One region of the Shewanella sp. FJAT-51649 genome, then DNA from elsewhere that is predicted to be linked to it. Evidence: predicted binding sites of a transcription regulator. Region 1 holds the regulator's gene; the other holds the start of a gene.
What was found. The regulator MetJ, encoded in region 1, represses methionine synthesis genes. The targets are predictions, from matches to a motif close to TAGACGTCTAGACGTCTA.
Positions count from the first base shown of each region.

Region 2: the regulator MetJ is predicted to act here: its motif matches at 2,448-2,465, upstream of metH (methionine synthase).

Region 1 covers NZ_CP080411.1:4,180,341-4,187,773, forward strand. Annotated here, with positions in the region: gene K0H59_RS18275 (bifunctional aspartate kinase/homoserine dehydrogenase II) at 1-1,003, opposite strand, end outside; gene metB (cystathionine gamma-synthase) at 1,015-2,178, opposite strand; gene metJ (met regulon transcriptional regulator MetJ) at 2,401-2,715, shown strand; gene K0H59_RS18290 (sulfite exporter TauE/SafE family protein) at 2,824-3,567, shown strand; gene nrfD (NrfD/PsrC family molybdoenzyme membrane anchor subunit) at 3,691-4,635, opposite strand; gene K0H59_RS18300 (4Fe-4S dicluster domain-containing protein) at 4,638-5,204, opposite strand; gene phsA (thiosulfate reductase PhsA) at 5,217-7,433, opposite strand, start outside.
Region 2 covers NZ_CP080411.1:3,756,916-3,764,348, reverse strand. Annotated here, with positions in the region: gene metH (methionine synthase) at 1-2,347, opposite strand, end outside; gene K0H59_RS16605 (histidine phosphatase family protein) at 2,557-3,279, shown strand; cobalamin riboswitch at 3,459-3,618, shown strand; gene K0H59_RS16600 (ABC transporter ATP-binding protein) at 3,751-4,731, shown strand; gene K0H59_RS16595 (iron ABC transporter permease) at 4,728-5,876, shown strand; gene cobT (nicotinate-nucleotide--dimethylbenzimidazole phosphoribosyltransferase) at 6,039-7,091, shown strand; gene K0H59_RS16585 (adenosylcobinamide-GDP ribazoletransferase) at 7,188-7,433, shown strand, end outside.

The DNA.
Region 1 (7,433 bases):
CCAGTGGCGTTAACCCTGCCTCGACTAATTGCTCAAGCAGACTGGCCACATCGCCCGCGATCTTAAAGCCAAATAACACCACGGCATTCAGGTTAGTCACCACGGGCGCACTCGCCGAGGAACTGTGCGGCGCTATCAGGGTAAAGTCGGTATGGGAGGCGTAGCTTGAGCGCACGGCCAGGCTCACCTCAGTGTTAAACAGCGGCTGCAAGGTGCGTGAATGTAATACTGGCGAGCCTAAACGCGCCAAGCGGTCGGCTTCGGCGAGGGACATGCTCTTGAGTAATTTCGCATCGTTGATCTTATTCGGATCGGCGTTAAAGACCCCTTCAACGTCGGTCCAAATGGTCACACGTTCAATGTCGGCAAGGCTGGCAATTAGGCTGGCGCTAAAGTCAGAGCCATTGCGACCCAATAGCAAGGTATCGCCACGCTCGTTGGCGCAGATAAAACCAGTGATCACTAAACGCTCGTTAGGATGCGCGGCCAGTAAGGTTTGCACTTTGGTACGGGATTCTTGCACACGAATTTGCGGTACGGCGGCCTCGTCGGCCACGAGAATCGAACAGGCATCCACGTGGCTTGCTGCTACACCCGATTCACGCAGCAGCGCCGCCATTAAGCGCGCCGACCAACGTTCACCAAAGCTCACTACATGGCTAATTTGGTAATCGTTACGGGAATCTAAAGATAATAGACTGATTAACTGGGCCTTATCCGTGGTTAAACGCTCACGCAGATCCCGCGCTTGCTCATTGGATAACAGCTGCTCAATCAAGCCTTGCTGATAGCTGATAAGGACTTGTAACTCTTCCTGCCATAATTGGTTGCTATCGCGCAGGGACAATAATTTATATAAAAAGTTAGTGGTTTTACCCGCGGCAGACACCACCACCAGATCATCACTATGACCATGGGTTAACAGAATATGGGCGACTCGGCGATAACAATCGGCATCGGCTAAGCTGGAACCACCAAATTTATGTAAGTGACAACGTGCCATCTCGAATTCCTCTACTGACAAGCCGCGACGGCGGCCAATCCTGCTTGAATATCTGCAACTAAGTCGTCGGCATCTTCAATACCAACCGACAAACGTAATAGGGTGTCTTTAATGCCAGCTTCATAACGCGCTTGGGGCTCCATCGCCCTGTGGGTCATAGTCGCGGGCACGGCCACAAGACTCTCAACGCCACCTAAGCTCTCGGCCACGCTGAATAAACTTAAGGCATCTAAAAAGGCGACCACTTCGGCCTCGCCGCCCTTAAGCTCAAAACTCAGCATAGCGCCAAAGCCTTTTTGTTGCTTGGCAGCAATGGCATGGCCGGGGTGATCCGCAAGGCCTGGGTAATACACTTTGCTCACCACAGGGCTGCTCGTCAGCACGTCCACAATACGCTGGGCATTGCTTTGGTGCTCACGAATACGCACGGCTAAGGTACGCAGACCACGCAGGGTTTGATAACTATCGAAAGCTGACCCCGTTAAGCCTAAGGTGTTCGACCACCAATGTAAGGTCTCACCGAGTTGAGGATCTTTGGCGATCACTGCGCCTCCCACCACATCGCTGTGACCATTGATGTACTTAGTGGTGGAGTGGATAACGATATCGGCACCCAGTAATAGTGGTTGCTGCAAAATTGGCGAGAGGAAAGTGTTGTCCACCACAACTAAAGCGCCCACGGCGTGGCTCGCCTTCGCGATAGCTTCGATATCGACGACTCGCAGCAGAGGATTAGAAGGGGTTTCAATCCACACCATCTTAGGTTGCTGGGCGATGGCTTGCTCAAGCGCTTGGGCGTCGGTTTGATCGACCACCAGCAGTTTAAATTGGCCCTTTTTAGCCAAGTTAGTGAATAAACGGTAAGAACCGCCGTAGCAATCGTGGGGCACCACCAATAAATCATCGGGGCCGAGCAACGTAGTCACTAAGGTAATGGCCGCCATGCCTGTGCAAGTCACCACACCAGTTGCGCCCTTTTCCAGCTTAGCTAGGGCATCACCTAAGATGCTGCGGGTAGGATTGCCGGAACGGCTGTAATCAAATTCGCGAGGATTTTTATGACCATCGAAGGCGTAATTCGTCGACAGGTAAATTGGCGGCACCACAGCGCCATACTGAGTATCGCTTTCGATACCCTGACGCACTGCTAATGTGGCTAATTGACGTTCGGTCACTAATTTGCCTGCGGTCATCGGGAACTCCTAAGTTCGCAAAGAGATGTCTGGACGTCTAAATGTACCTAAGCCCAGTGGCATCGTCAATAGGCGTTAAGACGTTTAGACGTCTAAACATAAAGAAATCTGTTTGCAATCACTAAGAAATAGTAGCAATAATTTGACTGTTATCTGTAAGGGTTTAAAATCTGCCCCGAATTTAGCGTTATAACAGGTGAGTCAATGACTGAATGGAATGGGGAATACATCAGCCCCTATGCTGAACATGGCAAGAAGAATGAACAAGTAAAGAAAATTACTGTGTCTATTCCGCTCAAAGTGCTAAAAGTCCTCACGGATGAACGTACCCGTCGTCAGGTGAACAACCTGCGCCACGCCACCAATAGCGAACTCTTGTGTGAAGCATTTTTGCATGCCTACACCGGCCAGCCTCTGCCTAATGATGCCGATCTGTCGAAAGATAGCCCAGACAGCATTCCCGCCGAAGCGAAACGGTTGATGGACGAAATGGGGATCGAGTGGGAAGATATGGAATAACGCTCAGGCGTCCATAATCCTGCCGTAACTAATTATTAGGGATCGTTAATACTCATCTTGCCTGATGGGTTAGAGTAACGATCCCTATTTTGTTTTTGATGGAATCCTATGTTCTCCTTGATAGATCCACAAACGCTCGCCATTGCGTCTGTGATTGTGTTTTTAGGTGCCCTCACCCAGAGTCTGATTGGCTTTGGTCTTGCTGTGGTGGCGAGTCCGCTGCTGTATATTGTCGACCCCGAATTAGTGCCAGCCCCAGTGATTGTGATGGGTTTTTCCATCGCCCTGCTCACCCTACTGCGTGAGCGCGGCCATTTAGAATTCAACGGCTTGCAATATGCGCTGATTGGTCGAGTGCCCGGAGGTTTTATCGGTGCCAGCCTGTTGCTCTTTGCGCCGCAGCCGATTCTTGGTCTGGCGATTGCTGGCATTGTGGCGGTCGCCGTGGTGCTGAGCCTGTATAAATTCAGCCTGCCAGTGAATAAAGCGACTCTGTTTGGCGCGGGCGTGGTATCGGGGATCTTCGGTAATATTGCCGCCATTGGTGGTCCGCCGATGGCGATTTTGTTAGCGGGTAAGGATGCCTCAAAATTTCGCGCCGCACTCTCGGCCTTCTTTATCTTCAGCTCGACCATAGCCCTAGTCATTCTTGGGGTGACGGGCCTACTCGAAGTTAAGCATTTATGGTTATCCCTGATGCTGCTGCCCTCGGTCTTTTTAGGCTATTTAGTGGCGGGCAAACTGGTGGGGAATGTGGATAAACACAAGACCAAGATGGCAACCTTAGCCCTCTGCGCTATCAGCGCCTTAGTGCTTACGGTGAAATCAGTGATTGAGCTATTGCCGCAATAATTACCGCAATAACCCCCTTCCAATCGCTGCCAATCACAGCCATAAAAAAGCACCGATAATCGGTGCTTTTTGCTTGCAGGGGATGTGTGACTTATCCCATCGATATTACCGTTAACCAGAGCACTAACTTAGATAACTTTGTCCCGCATACACAATAAAGTGTCTCAGGGCTAACACGCCGGTTAAGCTGGCGCAGGCCACCATGATCATCGCGCCCTTGCTATGGCGAGTCGCGGCAGGCAACAGCATAAACAGCAGTGGAATACCAAAACCAATCCCGACCACGCCAATCCAGAATACGCTCGCCCACACGCCAGAGGTGAGTGATGCCAGCGCCGCAGCTGCCGCACCGCCCTTAAAGTACAAGGCGCAGAACAACATAAACAGGAACATGATTTCGATGGCCATCACTGGCAGCTCTAAGCCATGCATTTTAGCTAAGGTCTTGTCGTGGCTATCGGTCTTGAACATCACCAGCGCCAGCACCGCATTAGCCGCCGCGCCCGCCGATAAACCAGAGACTAAAAACAGCGCCGGCAATACCGCGGTATTCAGCATCGGATAGGCATTCATGGCCGAAATTAAGAAGCCTGTGTAAGCGCCTACACCAATCGCGAGGATAAACAGCAGCACTTCAATCAGCTTTCTAAAGGGCATCAGCAGCTTAGCAATAGGCACGAGGAAACCTAAGCCCCACTTTGGCAGTTCACCACGCAGCACAAGAATCGCGTAGGCAAATGCCAAGGGTGAGTAAGCCAGTAGCGCTAAGACACCAATCGCCATTACAGACTGGAAGTTGTAGTTGATTAAAATCAGCCAGAAGTGGAAAGGCTTCGTTAAATCAAACACTAAGCATGCCAAGCCTAAGCAAATGGCCACAGGGCCAATAATGGCGGCGGCCTTGAGAATACTGGTCTCACCCTGCGCTTGCTCCTTATTAAACCAACGCAAACCGATACCAATCAGCAAACTTCCGGCGGATAAACCCGCCATAAACAGATACACGGCGATGATCCAATGCCAAGTGACGGGATCATATTGCGCCATATCGCCCCAAGTATTGTTCATAATCAAATCCCCCCTCTTTTGGTAGGAACGCGATATACCCTAGGCTTGGTGCCTAAATGGGTCTTATCTTGGTAAGTGATCTTAGTGTTGAGTAGCATAGCGACCTCACTCTGTGGATCGTTGGCATCGCCAAAGACTAAGGCATCGGTCGGACACACAGTCACACAGGCGGGCTCTTCACCCCGGGCCAAACGCGTGTCCTTACAGAAGTTACACTTGTCTGCCACTTTGGTTTCTGGGTTCATAAAACGCACCTTGTAGGGGCACGCCGCCACGCAGTACATACAACCCACACACTTATCGCCGTGGATGGAGACAATGCCATCCTCGCCCACATAGGCAGCCCCCGTTGGACACACCTTCACACAGGGCGCATCTTCACACTGCTGACACGACACCCTGTGATACTTAAAGTGCAGGTGTGGCATCTCGCCGAAAGGCCCCTCAACACGCACTTGTAAGCGAGTCACGCCTTCGGGGACACCGTTTTCACTGCGGCAGGCCACGTTACAGGCTTGGCAGCCGATGCACTTGTTCTCATCGTGCACCATCACATATCTTTTCGTCATTTGAGCCTCCAATTAGCGTTTTGCCAGCGTGACGCCTGTCGTATGAATATTCATGCCACACACAGGGGCTGTTTGATGGGGCAGTAAGTTTCCGCAGTGGATACCTTTACCTGTCGCTCTAACCAACTCTTTGTTTTTAGAGCCAAAGCCCATATAGGCAAACACGGTATCGGGACGAATGCCCGGGGTGACTAAGGCGTGGCCTTCTTCGCTACCCACGCTGCTGGTTAACCGAATTGGGTCGCCATTGCTGATGCCTAACTTGCCCGCCGTAACGGGATGCACCCAAATGGCGTTATCCGACATCAGGTTAGCCAGCATGGGGATATTGTGAGTCGCACCATTGGTATGCACGGCAACCTTGCCTTGGATAAAGTACAGCTCATCGGCTTTCTTCAAATGCACTTCACGGAACTTAATCACCCCGCGCCCTGGTGCCATGGCTTCGACCTTGGCTGAGGTCAATTCAATCTTGCCGCTTGGGGTTTTAAAGCTGAGTAAACTGCCGTAGGTGCCATCTTCATCGACGGGTTTGGCATTGGCGTAGGCCTTAGTAAACTCGGCCACCATCTTAGGTTCGCGCAGCATGATGGACTTACCGAAGCTAACAAAACCTTCTTCCTTAATGCGGCGTAGCAGTGCGGTATCACGATTCACCTGCAGCAGTTGCAGGGTTTCCATGTTGTCCCAAGGGTAAAATTCACTTAGCCCGAGCTTAAGGCCAATATCCTTAAAGATTTGCCATGAGGGCTTAGTGTCGCCTAGAGTTTCCACCACGCGTTGGCGCACATAGTAGGCTGGATTTTTACCCGACTTGTCGGCGATTTCCTCATCGCGTTCAAGGTAAGTCGATTCGGGTAAAATCACGTCGGCATAGGCGGCGGTTTCACTTATATACACATCGCACACGGCAACAAAGTCGAGCTTTTTCAAGGCTTCAACCACACGTGCCCTATCGGTCATTGTTTGCATGGGGTTGGTACGGGACATTACCCAGCCATGTAATTGGTAGGGCACGGCACTTAAGGTCGCATCGAGGATGGTTTGGTAAATCCCGCCCGACGACCACATCATGGCGTACTGCTCTTCCACTTGGTCGATACGTTTCGCCGCAGGCTTAGGCATATCTTTTACGCCGGGTTTACCCAATACGGGCGCCACGCTTTCTCCCGCCAGCTTGTTATAGTCGCCAGGCTTTTGACCTAGGTAGATACCGCCCTTACGCTCGATATTGCCGATCAAAATATTGGCAGCGTACAAGGCGCGGCGCATTTCAAACTCTTCAGTGGTAAAGGTGGCTCTGTGACCAAAATCCACCACAGCATGGGGCGCCTTGGCCGCATATTCGTGAGCGATGCGGCGAATGTCTTTGGCGGGCACATCGGAAACGGTTTCGGCCCACTCAGGGGTGTAGGCTTTCACTTCGGCGGCGAAGGCATCAAACCCTTCCACATAACGCTCGATAAAGGCCTTGTCGTAGAGATTATCTTCAATCAATACATGGCAAAGCGCTAAAGCGACGGCCACATCGGTGCCGGGGCGGATCGCATACCATTCATCGGCCTTATCGGCGACGATGGAGAATCTTGGCTCAAACACCACCAGCTTGGCGCCTTTATCCATTTGCGCTGCCATCATGCCGCGGGTTTCGGACATGTTGATGCCTTCGTACAGGTTATGGCCGAAGTTAATGATGTATTTGGAGTTGCTTAAATCGCGCTTCACCTTAGTACCAAACATGGCCTTAGCGGCAATCTCGTAACCACCGGGGCAAGTTGAGGCATGGGTAAAGGTATTAGGGCTGCCAAAAGCGGTAGCGAGATGGAATAAGTGTTTTTCTTGCGAACCGGATTTTGAGGAAAACGCTACCGCTTCGGGGCCGTGAGCCTGTTTGATTTTATTGAGATTATCGGCAATCAGTTGGTAGGCTTCATCCCAAGAGATCTCGGCCCATTTACCCTCACCACGCTCGCCCACCCGTTTAAGTGGCTTCACAATCCGCTGTGGATCGTAAAGTAAACTATGGCCAGCGCCACCCCGGGCACAGACTTTACCACCAAAGGATTTAGCCGCCTTGTTACCGCTGATAAAGACGTTTTTACCCTCAATCACCCGCGCCGAAATCGGGCAACGGGTCGAACACATCTCACAGATACTGGCAATGTCTTTGCCCATTCCCTTTAGCTGCTTGTTCTCTAACGCCGCTAAGCTGCCTGGCAACAAGCTAGC
Region 2 (7,433 bases), 420 kb from region 1:
CGCCGACAATATTCTTGCCGATATCGTGCACATCGCCCTTAACCGTGACCATCAAAATTCTGCCGTTAGATTGGCCTTCGACCTTCTCTTGCTCGATAAAGGGGTTGAGGTAGGCCACGGCCTTTTTCATCACCCGCGCCGACTTCACCACCTGTGGCAGGAACATTTTACCCGAGCCAAACAGGTCACCGACGATATTCATACCATCCATCAGTGGGCCTTCGATCACATCAAGTGGTCGTGAGGCAAGCTGGCGCGCCGCTTCGGTATCTTCGTCGATAAATTCGGTGATGCCTTTGACCAGCGCATGGGCGAGACGTTGATTCACCGGCCATGAGCGCCATTCTAAGTCTTCCTTCTTGGCGGCACTTGAGCCATCGCCACGGAATTTTTCAGCAATCTCAAGCAATTGCTCGGTATTGTTTGAGCCTTCAACTGGGCAAGGCAGGTTGAGCACGACGTTCTCGACCTTATCCTTAAGCTCGGGGTCGATATCATCGTAAATCGCTAACTGACCCGCGTTAACGATACCCATGTCCATGCCGACTTTAATCGCGTGGTACAGGAATACCGCGTGGATCGCCTCACGCACTGGGTTGTTACCGCGGAAGGAGAAGGACACGTTCGACACCCCGCCGGAAATCATCGCGTGGGGCAGGGTGGCCTTAATCTCTTTAATGGCTTCAATAAAATCGACGGCATAGTTATCGTGCTCATCGATACCCGTGGCGATGGCGAAGATATTCGGGTCGAAGATAATGTCTTCGGGTGGAAAGCCGACCTTATCGACCAGCACGCGGTAGGCGCGGGTACAGATCTCGACTTTGCGCGCCTTAGTGTCGGCCTGACCTTGCTCGTCGAACGCCATAATAATCGCCGCGGCGCCGTAGCGTTTCACTAGGGTTGCCTGCTCGATAAACTTTTCTTCGCCTTCCTTCAAGGAGATAGAGTTAACAATGCCCTTGCCTTGAATACATTTGAGGCCTGCTTCAATTACCTCCCACTTAGAGGAGTCGATCATAATCGGCACCCGGCTGATATCCGGCTCAGAGGCGATAAGATTTAAGAACTTATGCATCACCTCCACGCCATCGAGCATGCCTTCGTCCATGTTGATGTCGATGATCTGCGCGCCGCTTTCTACCTGTTCACGGGCAACATCGAGCGCCTGCTCGAACTTACCTTCTTTGATCAGTTTTAAAAACTTGGCCGAGCCAGTCACGTTGGTACGTTCGCCCACGTTCACAAACAGGGTTTGGGCGTCGATAGTGAGCGGTTCCAAACCCGAGAGACGGCAGGCGACGGGGATCTCGGGCAGTACCCGTGGTGCAAACGGTTCTACGGCTTCGCGAATAACCTTAATATGCTCGGGCGTGCTACCACAGCAGCCGCCGATAATGTTGAGCATGCCTTCGCGGGCCCATTCTTGAATAACGCTCGCCATATCCTCTGGGGTTTCATCGTAACCGCCAAACTCGTTTGGCAGGCCCGCGTTAGGGTGCGCCGAGACATAACATTCGGCGATGCGCGACAGTTCTTCAACGTAGGGGCGCAGCTCTTTAGGGCCGAGGGCGCAGTTAAGGCCGATGGATAAGGGCTTGATATGGCGAAGGGAGTTATAAAAGGCTTCGGTGGTTTGTCCGGTAAGGGTTCGGCCTGAGGCATCGGTAATGGTGCCTGAGATCATCACCGGTAAACGCGCGGGCGAATTTGCCCCAAAGAGTTCATCGAACACTGTTTCTATGGCAAATAAGGCGGCCTTAGCGTTTAAGGTATCGAAGATGGTCTCGACCATAATGATATCGGCGCCGCCCTCAATTAAGGCGCGGGTCGATTCGCAGTAAGCGGTCACTAACTCATCGAAGTGGATATTGCGATATCCTGGATCGTTAACATCGGGACTGATAGAGCAGGTACGGTTAGTGGGCCCTAACACACCGGCGACATAACGTGGTTTCCCCGTGGCTTGCTCGATTTCATCACAGGCCTCGCGGGCGAGGCGCGCACCTTCGCGGTTAATTTCGGCGGACAGCGACTGCATGTCGTAGTCGGCCATGGCGATAGTGGTGGCGTTGAAGGTGTTGGTTTCAATAATATCGGCACCGGCTAATAGGTAGTCGATGTGAATTTGTTTGATAATGTGTGGCTGCGTGAGCACTAAAAGATCGTTATTGCCCTTAACGTCGGTATGCCAATCCTTGAAGCGCTCGCCACGGTAATCCTCTTCCTCAAGCTTGTAGCCTTGGATCATAGTGCCCATGGCGCCGTCTAAAATCAGAATGCGCTTTGACAACTGGTTGCGAATGTCTGCCAGTGTTTGGCTGGCTCGATGGAGAGATATCGCCATAAATGATTACCTTTACTACAGCTAAGTTGAGTCCAAAGTACGCAATCGGGTGACAAATTGCATTTTATTATTGAATGTCGTTCGTTATATTTTGGACATTTATACGTATAGACGTCCATAATACGCGACATCGGATTGTCAGGGCAAGGCTAAAGTTGGTATAGCATAGGCGAGATAAGGCAGATAAAAACGCTAAAAGGAAAGATCAGATGAAGCAGCTCAGGTTATTACTGTTACGCCATGGAGAATGCGAGGGCGGGGCGATTTTGCGAGGCCGAGTCGATGTGCCACTGAGCGAAAAGGGCTGGCGGCAGATGTCGGCGGCGGTGGCGGCGCAGGCGACTGTGTGCCACGGCATTTATAGCTCGACCTCGAGGCGCTGCGCCGAGTTTGCCAAGGCCTTTGCGGCTGAGCTGCATTCGAGTGCGTCTGTAGGCATAAGTTTAGATGCGCCCGCGCCGTCGATGCTCAAGGTCAACCTGCTGGAGGAGTTACAGGAAATAGCCTTCGGCGATTGGGATGGCTGCCTGCTCGATGACTTATATCAACGCGACGGCGAGCGGATGGCGGCCTATTGGCAGAATCCCTGGGAGGTGACGCCGCCTAATGGTGAAGCCATGGCAAGTTTCGAAGCTCGTATCGATGGCGCGATAGCACAAATCCTTGATAAAGAGTTTGCCCTGCTGGCGATGGATGATGAACAAGCCCATGGGGAGTTTAATGCCAGTGCACCTGCAGCCAATATCTGGGTGGTGACCCACGGCGGGGTTATTCGCCACTTGATGTCAAGGGCGCTGGGGGCGGTGAAAACCTTAGGTTTTTACAGTCAGCTCGCCTTACCCGTGGCGGCGGTGGTAACCATTAATGTGCTCGAGGATGAGCAAGGTAAAAGATACTGGCGTTTAGACTGGCCATCGGGCCACTGTGAGTAGCTTGCAAGCATCAGTCATCGGATGATGAAAATTTTCTGATTTAAACAGCATTGCCTAATGGGCAAGATATAGGATAATGCTTTTCCCTGACATTTGAGCCAGATAACGAACCCAGTACGTTAAGCCCAAAGGTCGCAGAAATAGGTGTTGGGAATTTTGTGCGATTGAGTGCTATTGCTTAAAGGCAACAGTGCTTAAGCGCGCCGGATAACCCAAACATAATAGGGAATCGGGGAGCTGCCCGTCAGTAGCCCGAACTGTACCCGCAACTGTGAGTAGTCGAAGCGTTTTGTGTCTTCCCTACGAGTCAGGATACCTGCCTATTTCTGTTTTCGCTGCGTGCAGCCTTAGTTCTCGAGCGGGTAACTCGAGGGAGCAGAAGATGACATTAATGAGTTTCGCCCTGTTAACCCAAGTGGCTGCAGGCACAGATAACACCAATCAATATTCATGTGGGAGCAATCGTTAGTGATGCACTCCACATCGAGCCTTGCGCCCTTAGCGCCCGCTGCGACTTCCGCCAATATGGCACTTAAGGTCAGCCAACTGAGCTGGGCGATTGAGGGAAAAACCATCCTCTCGGAGATAAGCTTTGCCTTGCCGCAGGGGGAAATGCTCGGGCTGATAGGCCCCAACGGCGCGGGTAAATCCAGTTTGCTGCGCTGTTTATACCGCTTTATTCGCCCTGCCAAAGGTCATATCAGTTTGTTTTCGCAGGATATTAGCGAGCTGTCGCCCAAGGCGTTTGCCTGTAAAGTGGCGGTGGTGCAGCAGGATACGCCGCAATACTTCGACATGACCACAGAGCAATTGGTTGCCATGGGACTCACGCCGCATAAGGGGATGTTTGATACCAACTCCAGCGGCGATGGTGAAAAAATCGCTAAGGCGCTGGAAAAGGTCGGTCTGAGTCATAAAGTGCATCAACAATACGATCGTTTATCCGGCGGCGAGAAGCAACGCGCCCTGATCGCCCGCGCCATAGTGCAGCAGCCGCAATTGTTGATTTTAGATGAGCCGACAAACCACCTCGATATCCGCTATCAAATTCAAATCTTAGAGCTAGTGCGAAGCCTTGGGATCAGCGTAATCGCCTCGATTCACGACTTGAATTTAGCCAGCGCCCTGTGCGACCACTTATTGCTGCTGGACAAGGGGCAGGTGAGTGCCATGGGCACACCAGCTCAGGTTCTAACCGAGGAACGTATCGCCGAAGTCTTTGGAGTATGCGCCCAAGTGACGCCCCATCCACAGCATGGTAACCCCTTGATTAATTACTTTTATGGTTATCAAAAGCCCAAGAGCGATGCAGCGGGCGCGGCGAGTGACTCCCACGCAGCTTCGGCTCAAGAGCTACCTCCTGTGGCCTGCGCCTGCCATAACCCTAGCGCGCCAAACGAGGTCTTACAAAGAGCTGCATTGCAAAATGAGAGCGTCGAGAACACGCCATGATAGACACACTTAAACTGGTGACCATGAATTTTTTTAGCCACATTTTTACGCCGCTCACGCGTCAGCAATGGCTCATCTTAGGCTTGGCGGGTTTTGCCCTGCTTACCCCCATCGCCGCCGCGAGTTTTGGTGCGGCCAATATTAGCTTCTTAGATGTGCTGCAGGTGTTTATCAATAAACTCAGTCACTTGTTTATGGCCGATGAGGCCGTGAGCACCAGCAGCATGACAGAGCGGATTGTGATGGAGCTGCGACTGCCACGGATTATACTCGCCTTTGTGGCGGGGGCGGGGCTGTCCTTGGCGGGCAGCGTGCTGCAAACCGTGACCCGCAATCCCCTTGCCGATCCTTATCTATTCGGCATTAGCTCTGGCGCCTCCTTTGGCGCCGTGGTCATGCTGACGCTATTCACAGGTTCTGGCCTGTTTGGCAATGCGGGCACTATCGCCAATTCGGGGATTTTTAGCGGTTCAGGGACTTTTGCTGGGCTCTTGTGGTTTAGCTTACCCTTCGGCGCCTTTATTGGTGCCAGTCTGTCGGTGCTAATCGTGCTGGCGTTAGCTGGATTAGGCCTTAAGAGTCAGGTAGAACGCATGTTGCTCTCTGGGGTGGCGACCTCCTTTATGTTTAGCGCCTTAACCAGTTTATTGCTGTACTTTGCCAGCCCGCAGGCTACCGCATCGGTGTTATTTTGGAGCCTTGGCAGTTTTGCTAAGGCCAGTTGGTCGCTGCTGGTGCTGCCGTCTTTAGTGGTGCTACTAAGCTTTTTTATTATCCTCGGTTGGAAACGCCAAATTATGGCCCTGCAAGCGGGGGATGAAACGGCCCACACCTTAGGGGTGAATGTGCCTAAGCTGCGCCTCAATATGTTGCTGCTCTGCTCGCTTATCACCGCGATTTTAGTGGCGACCTGTGGCGGCATTGGCTTTGTCGGCTTGATGATCCCGCACACAGTTCGTTTGTTATTCCCCGGTCGTCAGCCCATCTTACTGACGGCGCTGGTGGGCGGCCTGTTTATGGTGTGGATTGATGTACTCGCCCGATGTTTGCTTGGTAATCAAGAATTACCCGTGGGGATTATTACCGCTGCGATCGGTAGCTTCTTCTTTTTGCTGATTTTGCGTCGGCGCAAGCTATCGAATTAGCATGGGTCTTATGGATTGCCGAAATTTAGTACTAAGTGCGTATGGCAAATTGCAGCAGGATGCTTCGTAGTTGTTGTTCTAGAATGTGTTAGCGAACGTACTCGCAAATGAGTTATTAGCAGCGGATCTATCATTGGATCCGACATTGCCACTGGAGTGTGAATGCCTCAATCTGTCCCGTTATTTCAAATCGAGCCTGTGAGTAAAGCGCAGGATCAACTCATCCAGCAAAAGATCGATCTTAAGACTAAGCCGCCCGGCGCTCTGGGGCAGTTAGAGTCCTTGGCGTTGCAAATTGCCCGCATCCAAGGGGCTAAGCAGTTGCAGATAGTTAACCCGACTATGTTGGTGTTTGCCGGAGATCATGGGATTGCTGCCGAAGGCGTGTCGATTGCCCCGAGTGAAGTCACGCGGCAGATGGTGCAAAACTTTGCCCATGGCGGCGCGGCCATCAATGTGTTTTGTAGTCAGTTAGGCTTCAATCTCGAAGTGATTGATTGCGGTATTTTAACCCCAGTTGAAGATGCCGAAGGCATTATCGACCAACGCCTTGGCGCGGGAACGGCCGCGATTCACTTAGAACCTGCCATGACGTTAGCCTGCGTGGATAAGGGCTTTGCCATGGCGCAGGCGTTAATCGAGCGTCACCATCAGGAGGGCTGTAACTTGGTCGCATTTGGTGAGATGGGTATAGGCAATACTTCGTCAGCGGCGGCAATTATGGCGGCCATTATGCAACTCGATGTGGCCGACTGTGTTGGCCGTGGTACGGGCATCAATAGCGAGACCCTAGAGCGTAAACAGATGCTTATCGAACTCGCGCTGCTGTTACACCAGAGTGCGATGACAGGGCCTCGGCAAGTGCTGGCCTGTTTGGGCGGCTTTGAAATTGTGCAAATGACGGGAGCCATGCTCGCCGCCGCCGAGCGCAAGATGCTGGTCGTGGTGGATGGTTTTATTGCAACCGCAGCGGCTTTGGTTGCCGTGAATATCAACGCGAATGTGCGGGATTATTTGATTTTTGCCCACCGCTCCGAGGAGCAAGGTCATCAGCGCATGTTGGAACATTTAAAGGCTAAGCCCTTGTTATCTTTAGGGCTGCGATTAGGCGAAGGCACGGGCGCTGCCTTGGCATTGCCGTTAATTCAAGCCGCTGTAAATTTTTACAATCAAATGGCGAGTTTTAGTGATGCGGGGATTGAGGCTGTTGTATGATGTGCGCTGCTAAGTAGCTTATTTAAAATAATAACTTTTAGCTGACCTTTTTAATCTTAAACCTTGCAGCAAGTGTTAATTCACTAAGGATGCTTTATGTCAGAACGCGAAAGCTGGCACAAAGAGATAGATTTGTTTTTAGTGGCCATGGGCTATTTTACTCGCATTCCTATGCCCAAATGGGTTGAGGTCGATGCCGACAAGCTCAATAAAGCCAGCCGTTACTTTGGCTTAGTGGGCCTGCTGGTGGGGCTACTCAGTGCCATCGTGTTTTGGCTCACCCAAAACTGGTTGCCCGCCGGCGTGTCTGTGCTGCTGTCTATGGTCACGGGCGTGCTGTTA